3 regions of the Effusibacillus consociatus genome follow, and region 2 is predicted to be linked to each of the others. Evidence: riboswitches for the same ligand, from Rfam matches in the RefSeq annotation. Region 2 holds a riboswitch; each other region holds the start of a gene.

Region 1 (3,403 bases), on a different contig from region 2:
CGTACCAAAAAGAAACTTTATTTTTACCCCCGATGAACCGAGCAACGCAGTATATTTGTTAAAAAAAGGCCGGGTTCGAATTTCCCGGCTTTCCGATACAGGGAAACACTTTACACTGGTGATTTTGGAACCGGGTGCGATCTTTGGGGAAAGTGCGATTTTTGGCGATGAACCGCGCAAGTACTATGCGGAAGCGCTTGATGATGCTTATATTTGTGCGATCAACAAGCACGAGTTCGAGAAAATCATTTCCCGCAACCCGATGATTTCTTTGCGGCTGGCACACATTGTGGAACAGAGATTGGAAGAAGTACAGGAACAAATCGAGAATCTCGTTTTCTATGACGTCCAAACCCGATTGGCCCGGCTGCTGCTGAAATTGGCAGATCTGCACGGGCAACGGGTGGATGGCGGAGTGAAAATCGGGATTCGACTGACACATGAGGATATGGCAAGCCTGATCGGATCCACGCGGGAAACCACCAGTAAAATACTGAATGAGTTTAAAACGGCAGGCCATATCGATGTCGAAAAGCGACACATTGTTCTGCTGGATCAGAAAGCACTTGCGGATATGCACTAATATTGTGTGACGAGAGAGTCGGGGAAATTCCCCCGGCTCTTTTTGTTGCAGGAATTTCAGAAAATTCCTCGAATAATGTCATGATACAAAAGGAGGACGGGACATGGAGGGACTACATTTTCAACAATGGATTCCGGAAGGCTCCACTGGGGTAGCAATATTACTTATTCATGGGGCAGGGGAACACAGCGGCCGGTATGAACACGTGATCAACTGGTTTCTCGCCAGGAATATTGCAGTTTTTGCCGGAGATCTGCCTGGATTCGGACAGTCCCCGGGTACACGCGGCCATATTGATCGATTCTCCGATTACACTGACTGCGTACGAAACTGGCTGACAGAAACAAAAAATACTGTAGGGGACACGTCTGTGTTTCTTTTTGGACACTCAATGGGGGGATTGGTAACGGTTCGCTTTTTGCAGGAGCCGGATGCGGGTAATCTGCCGATCAAAGGAGTGGTGTTGAGTTCTCCATGCCTCAGGTTAAAGATGCAGGTTCCCCAATGGAAACGGAACCTGGCAGGGGTGCTTGGAAGATTGACGCCTCGCCTGCGAATGCCCAATGGCATTGCTGCTGCGGATGTATCCCGTTCGCTTGACGTGGTGAAAAAATATTCCGAAGATCCCTATAACGAGTCCCGGGTTTCAATCAGATGGTTTGAAGAATTGCAGGTGGCGATGCAGCAGGCGATGCTCCAAGCAAGCAGAATTCAACAGCCGCTGCTGCTCCTGCAGGCGGGTGCCGACCGAATTGTGGATCCGGAAGCAGCTATTCCGTTTGTTGAGAAAGCCGGCTCGCGGGATAAGAAGTTAAAGATCTATCCGGGATTGTATCATGAGTTGGTGAACGAACCGGAAAAGGAAGAGGTTTTGACAGATATTCTAGAGTGGATCAACAAAAGAAAATAGGTCTAAAGTACTACTGTCATTCGGACCAAAGTCTATTGAAGTTCGACATCATTCGTGATATTTTTTAAAAGATTAGTAGAAATATTGCCGAATCTGACAGTGTTTGTCAGTACGGGGGACCTACTTTATGGGGTGAATCGCATTTTTTGTGAAGGGTACCTCAACCCGAACCCGACAACTAACCTCGGAGGCTTCAGGAGGAATCGAATCAAATTGAATAAGTTTCTGAAGGCACTTGTATTTGCAGGGACAATTGTTACTGTCTCCCTTGGCGCTTCAAATGCGGAAGCTGCTACAAAGTACGGGGAAAAGCTGCTGGAAAAAGGCTCACAAGGATCAGAAGTTGTTGCCTTACAGCAAGACTTGAGGATTTTGGGATATTTCACATATCCTTCAAACACCGGTTACTATGGTGAGATCACTGAAGGTGCTGTGAAAGCATTCCAAAAGGATCACGGGATTCAAGAAACGGGCAAAGTCGGGCCGACTACCGCCCCACAAATTGAGGAAGCGGCCGCAAAGAAAGCGGAGGAGTTGAAACAAGCTCAATCAGCCAACGCGGATGCTGCAGAAACCGCAAAACAATTTGTCGGTGTTCCGTATGCTTGGGGAGGTTCCAGTCCATCAGGATTTGACTGTTCCGGATTTGTCCGTTATGTGTTTGCACAGAAAGGCATTGAACTGCCGCGCACATCGCAAGCAATGTTCGAACAAGGCTCTGCTGTTTCGGAACTGCAGCCGGGAGATCTGGTGTTTTTCACGACATACGCGCAAGGAGCTACCCACGTTGGCATTTATATCGGGGATCAGCAGTTTATTTCGGCAACCAGTTCCCACGGGGTAAAGATTGACAGTTTCAGCAGTTCGTACTGGGGACCCCGCTATATTGGAGCAAAACGCATCTAATTACAAGCCAGTCGGATTTCCGACTGGCTGCTCTATTTTTGTGCTTTCAATGGAACCCATTTTTTGTCCGGGTACATAGACTGGAAGAGACACCTTTGAGAAAAGGGGGTTGTTCCATTGTGGAAATATGTATCGATTGCACTGGTAAGCGGGCTGATTCTCTACTTGGTGAATTCTACGGGCCGTATCTACCATGAGTTGTTATCGGAGCTTCTGCCGCAAGTCGCGGAAGAAAACCGGCATAACATCCAATATGATATGATCCACTCTCTGGTGGAGAACCGGACTCTACGGCTCACAATGGTTCTCCCGGTGGCTTTTCTTTGCACGTTCATTCTGCTGCCCTATGATTTGGCGAAAGGGTGGCATTGGATTGAATTGAAAATTGTGAGATTTCTGCAAAAGTGACATGCCTGTTTTATAAAGGCATGTCATTTTATTTGGGTTAACTCATATGCATTAGGATTCGATTTCGATTTCAAAGTCAAAAAGTTGAGGGGTTAATTTTTTACTCTTGTTTTTTTATTCGCTGAATTGTAATATTCATGTAAAGACATTGTAAAATTCGGAACTTAAATTCCGAAATTCGGAACGAACGTGAAACCGGAGGACAATTCAAAATGTTGAAGTTGAATGAAATTCGTGAGCTTGTACGGTTAATTGATGAAACTTCCGTGACCGAACTGAATCTCGAAGCGGCTGGGACGAAGCTGGTGATAAAAAAGGAGTTGAGTGTTGCGGCTCCGCTGGTGATACCATCCGTGAACGCAGAATATACGACATCTTCACCTATCAACCCGGTCGTTGTTACACCTGCAGAAACTCCCGTTACTGTTGAGAAAGTTACGAAAAAGAAAGCGGATACACCGGTAGAGGACCCGACATTGCATAAAATAGTATCCCCTATGGTGGGTACTTTCTACCAAGCTTCGGCACCTGACGCGGAGCCATTTGTGAAAGTCGGTTCAAAAGTAACGGACAAGACAGTGGTCTGTATTCTGGAA
Region 2 (5,163 bases):
CGCGAATCCTGTGAAGATGTTTCTCATCTGCCCACACAAGCTTTCCTTTTACTTTTTTGTGCCACAAGAGTTCACCATCCACCTCAACGATCCCGGAAGTCGGTTCCTCCAAAGTCATCAGAATACGGGCGAGCGTGGTCTTACCCGAGCCGCTCGGTCCAATCACAGCCACCTTTTCACCCGGAGCAATCTCCAGATCAATCTCTCGCAAAATTTCCTGATCGTCAAATGACTTGCTTACTTTTTGAAATCGGACAATCGGACGATTGACGCCATTTTGGTTCTGATCGGAGAATTCTGTTTCAAGCTGTACACTCACATTCCCACACCCTTTCTTTGAACTTGACGGTTCAACCGGATTTCCAATCTGCGAAACAGTAGGGATGACGGGTAACTTAACAACAAGAACAGCAATCCGACGATTGTGAATGCCTCCAGGTAACGGAACGATTGCGAACCAATGATTTTTGCGGTTTGCATCAGTTCCACCACGGTGATTGTGGAAAGTAAAGGAGTTTCTTTAAACATGACAATCAGATAATTCCCAAGCATGGGAGTGACGGGACGAATCGCCTGCGGAAGGACAATTCTCATCCAAGTTTGAATCTTCGAGAAATTGAGTGCCGTAGCCGCCTCCCACTGCCCGCGGGGAACATCGTTGATTCCCGCCCGGTAGACTTCGGACAAATACGTGCTGTAATGAACGCCCAAGCCCAACACACCAATTGTGAATGCAGATAACTCGATTCCGTAAAACGGGAGTGCAAAGTACAAAAAATACAATTGAATCAACAGGGGAGTGCTGCGTATAAACTCCACTATTCCAGCTGTAGCCAAGGAAAGTGCCTTAAATCTTGACCTCCGCCCAAAAGCGAACAGCAATCCCAAAATTGCAGCCATAACGAACCCCAGCAGTGTGGCGGAAATCGTGATTCCAATCACATCAAACAATTTCGGCAAAATCGACAGAGCAAAATCCCAATTCCACATGGTTTACACCCTCCCTGCGGTGACTTTCCGTTCAATCCAACGGACTGCCAGTGTCAGGGAATATGCCAGCACAAAGTAGATTCCAAGCATGCAAGCAAAGATCTCGGGCGTTCTTGAAATATCAAAGGTCCGAAGCATCATCCCTTTAAAAGTCAGGTCGGTAAGTGTAATCAATGAGACGAGGGACGTGCCTTTAAGCAGCTCTATCAACAGATTGCCGAAAGCAGGCAGCATTATCATAAACGCTTGCGGAAGAATAATACGTCTCATTCGTTGCACTGGTGTCATATTCAACGCAATTGCCCCCTCGGTCTGCCCCTTTGGCACTGCAAGGATGGAACTGCGAACCACTTCTGACCCGTAGGCTCCATAATTCAGGGCCAATGCCACTACGCCAGCCGCCATAGGCGACAACTCGATCCCGAGCATCGGTAATGCAAAGAATAGCCAAAACAACTGGACGAGCAGAGAAGTACCGCGAAAAACTTCAACATAAAAAGCCGTTATGATCCGGACTGGCGAATACTTTGAAAGCCGACCGAATCCCGCAACAAAAGCCAAAACGAGTGCGACGCCGGCTGATAGACCGGTAATCTGAATTGTTACGGCAGCTCCTTCCAGAAGAGGCGGCAGCAGATCTAAAGTTGAAATAATCGATGCCACTCCTTTCGTTCAAAACGTAAAACTTTATGGTTTGGAAAGCTGTTCTGCAGTTACATCCCCAGGAAGTTCCTGTTCAGTGAATCCGAATGGCTTAAGAATTTTAAGCAGTTCACCGGACTCCTTCAACTTGGCCAGCTCCCGGTTAAATGCCTCGCGGAAATCGGCATCTTCTTTTCGAAAAGCGGCAGCTCCATACCCTCGTACACTTTTGCCGTCTATCACCGGTTGTTTGAAATCCATAACCCTTTCAATATTGGAATCTTTAGCCGATTCCATTACGGCTTGCAAAGACGGCCCCGTCATTGTAATGGCGTCAACACGACCCGCTTGCAGAGCTGCAATCGCAGAAGCTTGATCCGACACAATCACGATACGATCTTCCGGAACACCCGATTTTTTCAGGTACTCCAATTCAATTGCTCCTCCCATCACCCCCACTTTTGCCTTCGAGTTGGAAGCAATGTCCTGATAACTGTGCAAACTGAGCGGGTTCCCCTGCTTAACAGCCAACGCTTCCCCGATGCTGTATTCCGGATTGGCAAAGTCGACCTCCTTTGCGCGTTCCGGTGTAATGTACATCCCTGCTGTGATAATATCGAAGCGTTTTGCTTTGAGCCCCGGAATCAGCGAACCAAATTCGGTCAGGACAGGTCTCATTTCATTGATTCCCAAATTTTTCAGTACAGCACGAGCCACTTCAACCGCTTCACCTGTCAGTTTCCCGTCTGGGGTCGCATATGCGTACGGCTTTTCGTTAGCAAACCCTACTGTTACATATCCCTCTTTCTTTGCACGTTCTAGCGCAGACTCCCCGGATGAATTTCCCCCGCCGGTTTTTACAGAGATGCCGCAGCCTGCGAGCAGCAGCCCCGCTGACAGAATCCCGGTAAGCAGTACTGTCATTCCTGTTCTTTTCAAGAGATTTCTACCCCTTTCAACTGATATTTTTGTGAAAAAAAAGACCAATACAAACTTTCTCCCGGAACCGAAGTTCCAAGGAAAAAGTCTGTATTGGTCCACCTAAAACACAATTTCCAGGCAGTCGAGGAATAAGTGAACGAATCCAGACATGACCTGCCGGTAGCAGATCCCTTGGATCTTCCCTGCTTAGCCGACGAGGTTAGCTGACGGGTAGGATGGCAGAGAAGTTCTTCCCACATCCCTCCTGGATTCGAGTCCAGGATTAACCCCCAAAAAAACCTTGGTTCCCCCGCTTCCTTTTTTCAAAGAAATTAGGCTTGGTATTTACTTAATCCATAAGCAAAACAAATGAAAAGTGATTCACGTTATTCGCTTTTTTTATAGTACCATAGTTATCACTATCACTCACCCTTGATAAATTCTGAATATATCGCCAGATCCCCACTCACATTGGATGAGGGAAAATTAACAGCCAGATCCCTATCTTTCCTCCCATATCGTTCCATATCCTAGGCTGTCCTACCCGAAGACAACGTTGACCAAAACAAAAAGACGCCCGAAGTATCGGACGTTTTTGTTGAACGACAATCTCCCTTGATTGATAGCAACTCTTACTTGATCGCTTCACGAAGTGATTTGCCCGGTTTAAAAGTAGGCACCTTCGTTGCTGCAATATCGATTTCTTCGCCGGTCTGAGGATTGCGGCCCTTACGAGCTGCACGCTCCCTGGTTTCAAAGTTTCCAAAACCGATCAGTTGTACCCTGTCACCCTTCACCAGTGCTTCCATAATGCTTTCAAATACGGCATCTACTGCCCGTGCCGCATCTTTCTTCGTAAGTTCGGATTTCTCTGCTACTGAGTTCACAAGATCTGCTTTATTCATGATCCTACACCCCCTCTCCTGGGTTCTCTATTTAAGCAGTATTACTTGTGTATCCAATTTTGATGCAAATATACATAAACAGGATGAAAAATATAGAAATTCCGTATTTCCCTCTCCATTAAAAAAAGAAAGGCTCAAGCCAGCCCTTCTTTTTTCGCACAGACAGTACTGTTTTCTTAAAGGATAATCGCAATCAATCCGCCGCTTCCTTCATTGATGATTCGCTCCAGCGTTTCCTTCAATTTGTACTGGGCGTTTTCGGGCATCATGGCCAATTTGGCAGAGATCCCCTCACGCACAATGGCCGACAAAGATTTTCCAAAGATATCCGAATCCCAAATCTTGAGAGGATCTTCTTCAAAATCCTGCATCAGATAACGAACCAATTCTTCGCTTTGCTTCTCAGTTCCTACGATCGGCGCAAATTCCGATTCCACATCCACACGAATCATATGAATGGAAGGAGCCGTTGCCCGTAAGCGAACACCAAAACGTGAACCCTGGCGGATCAGTTCCGGTTCATCCAACGCCATTTCTTCCAGTACCGGCGGTGCAATGCCGTATCCGGTCAATTTCACCATCCGAAGCGCATCTGCCACCTTGTCATACTCGCGTTTGGCAGTCGTAAAGTCTTTCATCAACTGGAGCAGGTGGTCTTTTCCGCGAATTTCAACACCCACTACCTCTGTCAACACCCGGTCGTACAGTTCGTCCGGAGCGGTCAAATCAATATCGGCAATCCCTTGCCCCATATCCATACGGGCCAAGGCAGCCCGTGAAATGAATTCATAGTCGCTGAATACGCCGACCACACGGTCGATGTCCCGCAGTCTCCGGATGTCCTGAACCGTATTGCGAACACAATCTTCAAAATTCGAACGCAGCCAGTGATCGTTATCCAGCACCATAACCCAGGAGGGCAGGTTCACATTCACTTCGTGCACCGGAAATTCGTATAGTGCTTCCCGCAGAACGACCATAATATCGTCCTGGTTCATGGTCGCAACCGACAAAGCCACAACGGGGATATCGTATTTCTCGACCAACTCTGAACGCAGGGCCTCTGTTTCCTGGTGATGCGGATGAGTGGAGTTGATCACCATCACAAAAGGCTTGCCGAGTTCTTTCAGCTCGGAAATCACCCGTTCTTCAGCTTCCAGATAAGATTCCCGGGGGATTTCGGCGATACTTCCGTCTGTTGTGATTACAAGTCCGATGGTTGAATGATCGGCAATCACTTTGCGAGTCCCTACTTCAGCAGCTTCCTGAAACGGGATGGGCTCGTCAAACCATGGAGTGGAAACCATGCGAGGACCGTTTTCATCCTCATAACCGCGAGCTCCTTCCACCGCATAACCAACGCAATCCACCACTCTTACGTTGATATCCAGGCCTTCTTTTACATTGATCTCCACTGCCTGATTCGGTATAAATTTAGGCTCTGTAGTCATAATGGTACGACCGGCTGCACTTTGCGGCAGCTCATCGGTCGCACGCACCCGATCCGCTTCATCCGAAATATTCGGAAGTACAATCAGTTCCATGAATTTTTTGATAAAAGTGGATTTACCGGTACGAACAGGGCCCACTACGCCGAGATAGATATCTCCACCTGTTCGCTCCGCAATGTCTTTAAAAATATCAAACTTCTCCACGCTTTTCCCTCCCTACTTAATGTCGGCGTAGAAGTTACCGCAACCCCCTC
Region 3 (3,403 bases), on a different contig from region 2:
CGCAGACTGGTTGTGAAGCACACGATGCCAGAACTTCTTGGGGACAAACTGCGGCAACAACACCATAACCGTATCGTTTGGATCTACACGGCAATCGACCCGCTCCACAAATTCGACAAGAGGTTCGACGATGGTTCGATATCTGGATACGAAGGTTACAAGCCGAACCCCAGAGTTCCATTGCTCCCATTTTTCCTTCATTTGATCTGCCTCTTCCTCAGAAAACGCCACGTAAAAAGCAACTACTCTCGGAGAGAGTGTCTTGGCATAAGCAATGGTCGATGCGACGACTCGATGGATTCCTGCAACAGGTACAATTATGACGGATTCTTTTTGAGGAAGGGGATCCTTTAAATCAATCCGCAATTGAGTTCCCACTGCTTCGTAATGACGGTGGATTTTGGTAATTACCCATAGCAAAATAGGTGTCAAGACGATCACGATCCATGCGCCTTCCGAAAATTTGGTGACGCTGAAAATCATTAGCACAACAAACGTAACAACAGCTCCAACTCCATTTATGAACACCCGGCGCTGCCATCCTTTATTCCGTTCTCGCACCCATTTTAGAATGAGTCCGCTCTGTGCCATGGTAAACGATAAAAATACCCCAATTGCGTAGAGCGGGATCAGAAGATCCGTTTTTCCGTTGAACAGGATCAACAGGAGACTGGATAACACACCTAACGTAATAATCCCATAATTGTAGGCTAAACGGTCCCCTCGATGGGCAAACATTCGCGGGAAGTTTTTGTCCTGCGCCATAATCGAAGCAAGAATCGGAAAGCCGCTAAAACTGGTGTTAGCTGCTAATACCAAAATCAACATTGTGGCGATTTGAATAGCGAAATACATTCCGCCTCGTCCAAATGCGTTCTCCGCAACCATCGACAGCACAGAAGTGTGCCCTTTCGGATCCGGGTGGACACCGTAAGCTAATGAAAAGATGGTTACCCCGCCAAAGATTACCGCCAATAACATCCCTAATGTAAGCATTGTAAGTTTCGCGTTGCGCTGCGAAGGGGTTCGAAAGTGCGGTACAGCGTTGGAAATTGCCTCTATACCCGTAACCGCCGAACAACCGGAAGAAAAAGCTTTCAGCAGGACAAACAACGTCAACCCGGAAGGGATTGTGGTCGGAGGAGCAATCTGTTGCACGGAATGCCCCGAACCCGTCAGCAAGTCGAAAGCACCTTTTCCCACTAGAGAAAGCATACAAAAGATAAACAAATAGGTTGGCAAAGCGAAAACTGTTCCCGCTTCAGATGTGCCTCGGAGATTCATCCAAACCATGATCCAGACAAGAGCTACAGCTATCGGTATTACATACGGTATTGTTACTGGAAATGCGGACGTGATTGCTTGAACTCCGGCTGCTATGGAAACAGCCACTGTTAATACATAATCAATTAACAGAGAGACACCCGCCAGACGTCCCCACATAGGTCCCAAGTTTGTCTTGGCTACCATGTAAGCGCCGCCTCCTTGCGGATACGCGTCAATTACTTGACGGTAGCTGACAACCAAGACTCCGATAAGTAAAATAATCGCCGTTGCAATGGGTAACGAAAAAGAGAACGCCACGGCTCCGACGGTAGCCAATTCAAGCAGAATCTGTTCCGTTCCGTACGCAACAGATGAAAGAGCGTCTGACGATAAAATCGGCAACGCCTTCCACACCGGCATTTTTTCTGATTCGATCTCGGTGGACTTCAAGGGTCGTCCAATCAGGATTCTTCTGAGTCTTTGGCTCTCCATTAATCTTTTGCCTCCCAAGAGCTTCCGCTTAATTACGTAGTTAGAATACCCTAAACGGACTGCTCCAAATTCTTTAATACACATAAACCTACAGATTTTCATAAATCCGTCACATCAGCGAAATAAAAAGAACCGACACCTACTTTTCCTTAAGAACCGAAGCTCCACAGAAAAAGTCTGTATCGGTCCACCGCATACCCAAGAAACCACTCCCGTTTCTCCAGTACGTAGTCAACCAAGACCGTTACCTAACCAGTTAAAGTGCGATAAAAAATAAAAAAGACCATCGCAAACGAATTGGATAGGCCAATGGACCTTCCCTGCTTTAGCTTACGAAGTTAGCTGACGGGTAGGATGGCAGAGAAGTTCATCTCATCCCTCCTGATCATTCAGGATTAACCCCACGTGATTGGTTCCTCCGCTCCTGGCTGCTGCCAGAATTAGGCTAGATTCAATTGTTGTTATGATACTACTTGGATTTGAAAATATTTGCACGTGTGTTTTTTGTGAAAAAAGACCCGCTTTTCACTTCAAATACACACAAATAAGTGATTTAAGACCATTAATCTTATGATAGCTCTTTTTTCATGATTCTCATTCTTTCTGTAAACATCTTTCGTTCTGTCAAAGAATATAATTGTTTTAATATGGGTGAAATAGATGATAGCATTCACCTAAGTCACAGTCTTGGCGAATGCCAAGTTTTCTGTATGTTATAATGGGAAAAACTGCATATGCAGCTGTATGGATCGAATAGGAGGATGATACATATGACCGTTGCCACAAACCGGCTTCCCAAAAGAAATGAAATTCCGGACGAAATGAAATGGAAGTTGGAAGATATCTATGCTTCAACCGAAAAGTGGGAGCAGGATTATCAGGAGATCAAGAGTCACATCGTAAAGATCCAGGGATTTGAAGGGAAATTGGCCGAATCGGCGCAGAATCTGCTTGATTGTCTCAAGGTCCAGGACCAACTGGCTGAGAAAATGGGCCGACTTTATGCCTATGCCCGCATGCGCCGCGATGAGGACAATACAAACACGGTTTACCAAGCCCTTACAGACCGTGCGGCTACACTTAGTGTACAAGCGTCCAGTGCAACCGCTTTTATCACGCCGGAGATTTTATCCATTCCGGAAGAAACCCTTAAGAGGTTCATGTCTGAAGAAACGGGTTTAGAACTTTATCACTTTGTGATTCACGAAATACTGCGTTCCAAAGAACATATTCTGTCACCTGTTGAAGAACTGCTCCTGGCTCAAGCGGGGGAGTTAGCCCAAGGTCCGGGGACAATCTTCGGAATGCTGAACAATGCTGACATCAAATTTCCAACTATCAAAGATGAAAACGGCTATGAGATTGAACTGACAAAGGGCCGATATATCCAGCTCCTGGAGAGCAAAGACCGTCGGGTAAGAAAAGATGCGTTCGAAGCGCTCTACGAAACGTACCGCAAGCAAAAGAACACGCTGGCCGCTATATTGCATGCAAGTATTAAGAAAGATGTGTTCTATGCAAGGGTTCGAAAATACGAATCGGCTCGGCATGCTGCGATGGATGGCGAGAATATTCCGGTTGAAGTCTATGACAACCTGATTCAAGCCGTACATGAGTTTTTGCCTGAAATGTATCGCTATGTAAG

The links. A riboswitch is a leader RNA that binds a small molecule or an ion and turns the genes downstream of it on or off. The one in region 2 is predicted to bind cyclic di-AMP.
Region 1: it holds a riboswitch for cyclic di-AMP, as region 2 does, so the genes downstream of both, ACFO8Q_RS11080 (C40 family peptidase) here and ehuB (ectoine/hydroxyectoine ABC transporter substrate-binding protein EhuB) in region 2, are expected to answer to the same signal.
Region 3: it holds a riboswitch for cyclic di-AMP, as region 2 does, so the genes downstream of both, ACFO8Q_RS08205 (APC family permease) here and ehuB (ectoine/hydroxyectoine ABC transporter substrate-binding protein EhuB) in region 2, are expected to answer to the same signal.

What each region holds. Positions count from the first base shown of each region.
Region 1 is NZ_JBHSHC010000093.1:43,364-46,766, forward strand. Features, by position in the region: gene ACFO8Q_RS11070 (Crp/Fnr family transcriptional regulator) at 1-583, shown strand, start outside; gene ACFO8Q_RS11075 (alpha/beta hydrolase) at 687-1,493, shown strand; cyclic di-AMP (ydaO/yuaA leader) riboswitch at 1,569-1,701, shown strand; gene ACFO8Q_RS11080 (C40 family peptidase) at 1,707-2,399, shown strand; gene ACFO8Q_RS11085 (hypothetical protein) at 2,517-2,807, shown strand; gene accB (acetyl-CoA carboxylase biotin carboxyl carrier protein) at 3,020-3,403, shown strand, end outside.
Region 2 is NZ_JBHSHC010000112.1:236,671-241,833, reverse strand. Features, by position in the region: gene ehuA (ectoine/hydroxyectoine ABC transporter ATP-binding protein EhuA) at 1-319, opposite strand, end outside; gene ehuD (ectoine/hydroxyectoine ABC transporter permease subunit EhuD) at 316-990, opposite strand; gene ehuC (ectoine/hydroxyectoine ABC transporter permease subunit EhuC) at 994-1,653, opposite strand; gene ehuB (ectoine/hydroxyectoine ABC transporter substrate-binding protein EhuB) at 1,678-2,556, opposite strand; cyclic di-AMP (ydaO/yuaA leader) riboswitch at 2,748-2,902, opposite strand; gene ACFO8Q_RS16170 (HU family DNA-binding protein) at 3,186-3,458, opposite strand; gene spoIVA (stage IV sporulation protein A) at 3,635-5,113, opposite strand.
Region 3 is NZ_JBHSHC010000053.1:28,013-31,415, forward strand. Features, by position in the region: gene ACFO8Q_RS08205 (APC family permease) at 1-1,758, opposite strand, end outside; cyclic di-AMP (ydaO/yuaA leader) riboswitch at 2,072-2,215, opposite strand; gene pepF (oligoendopeptidase F) at 2,529-3,403, shown strand, end outside.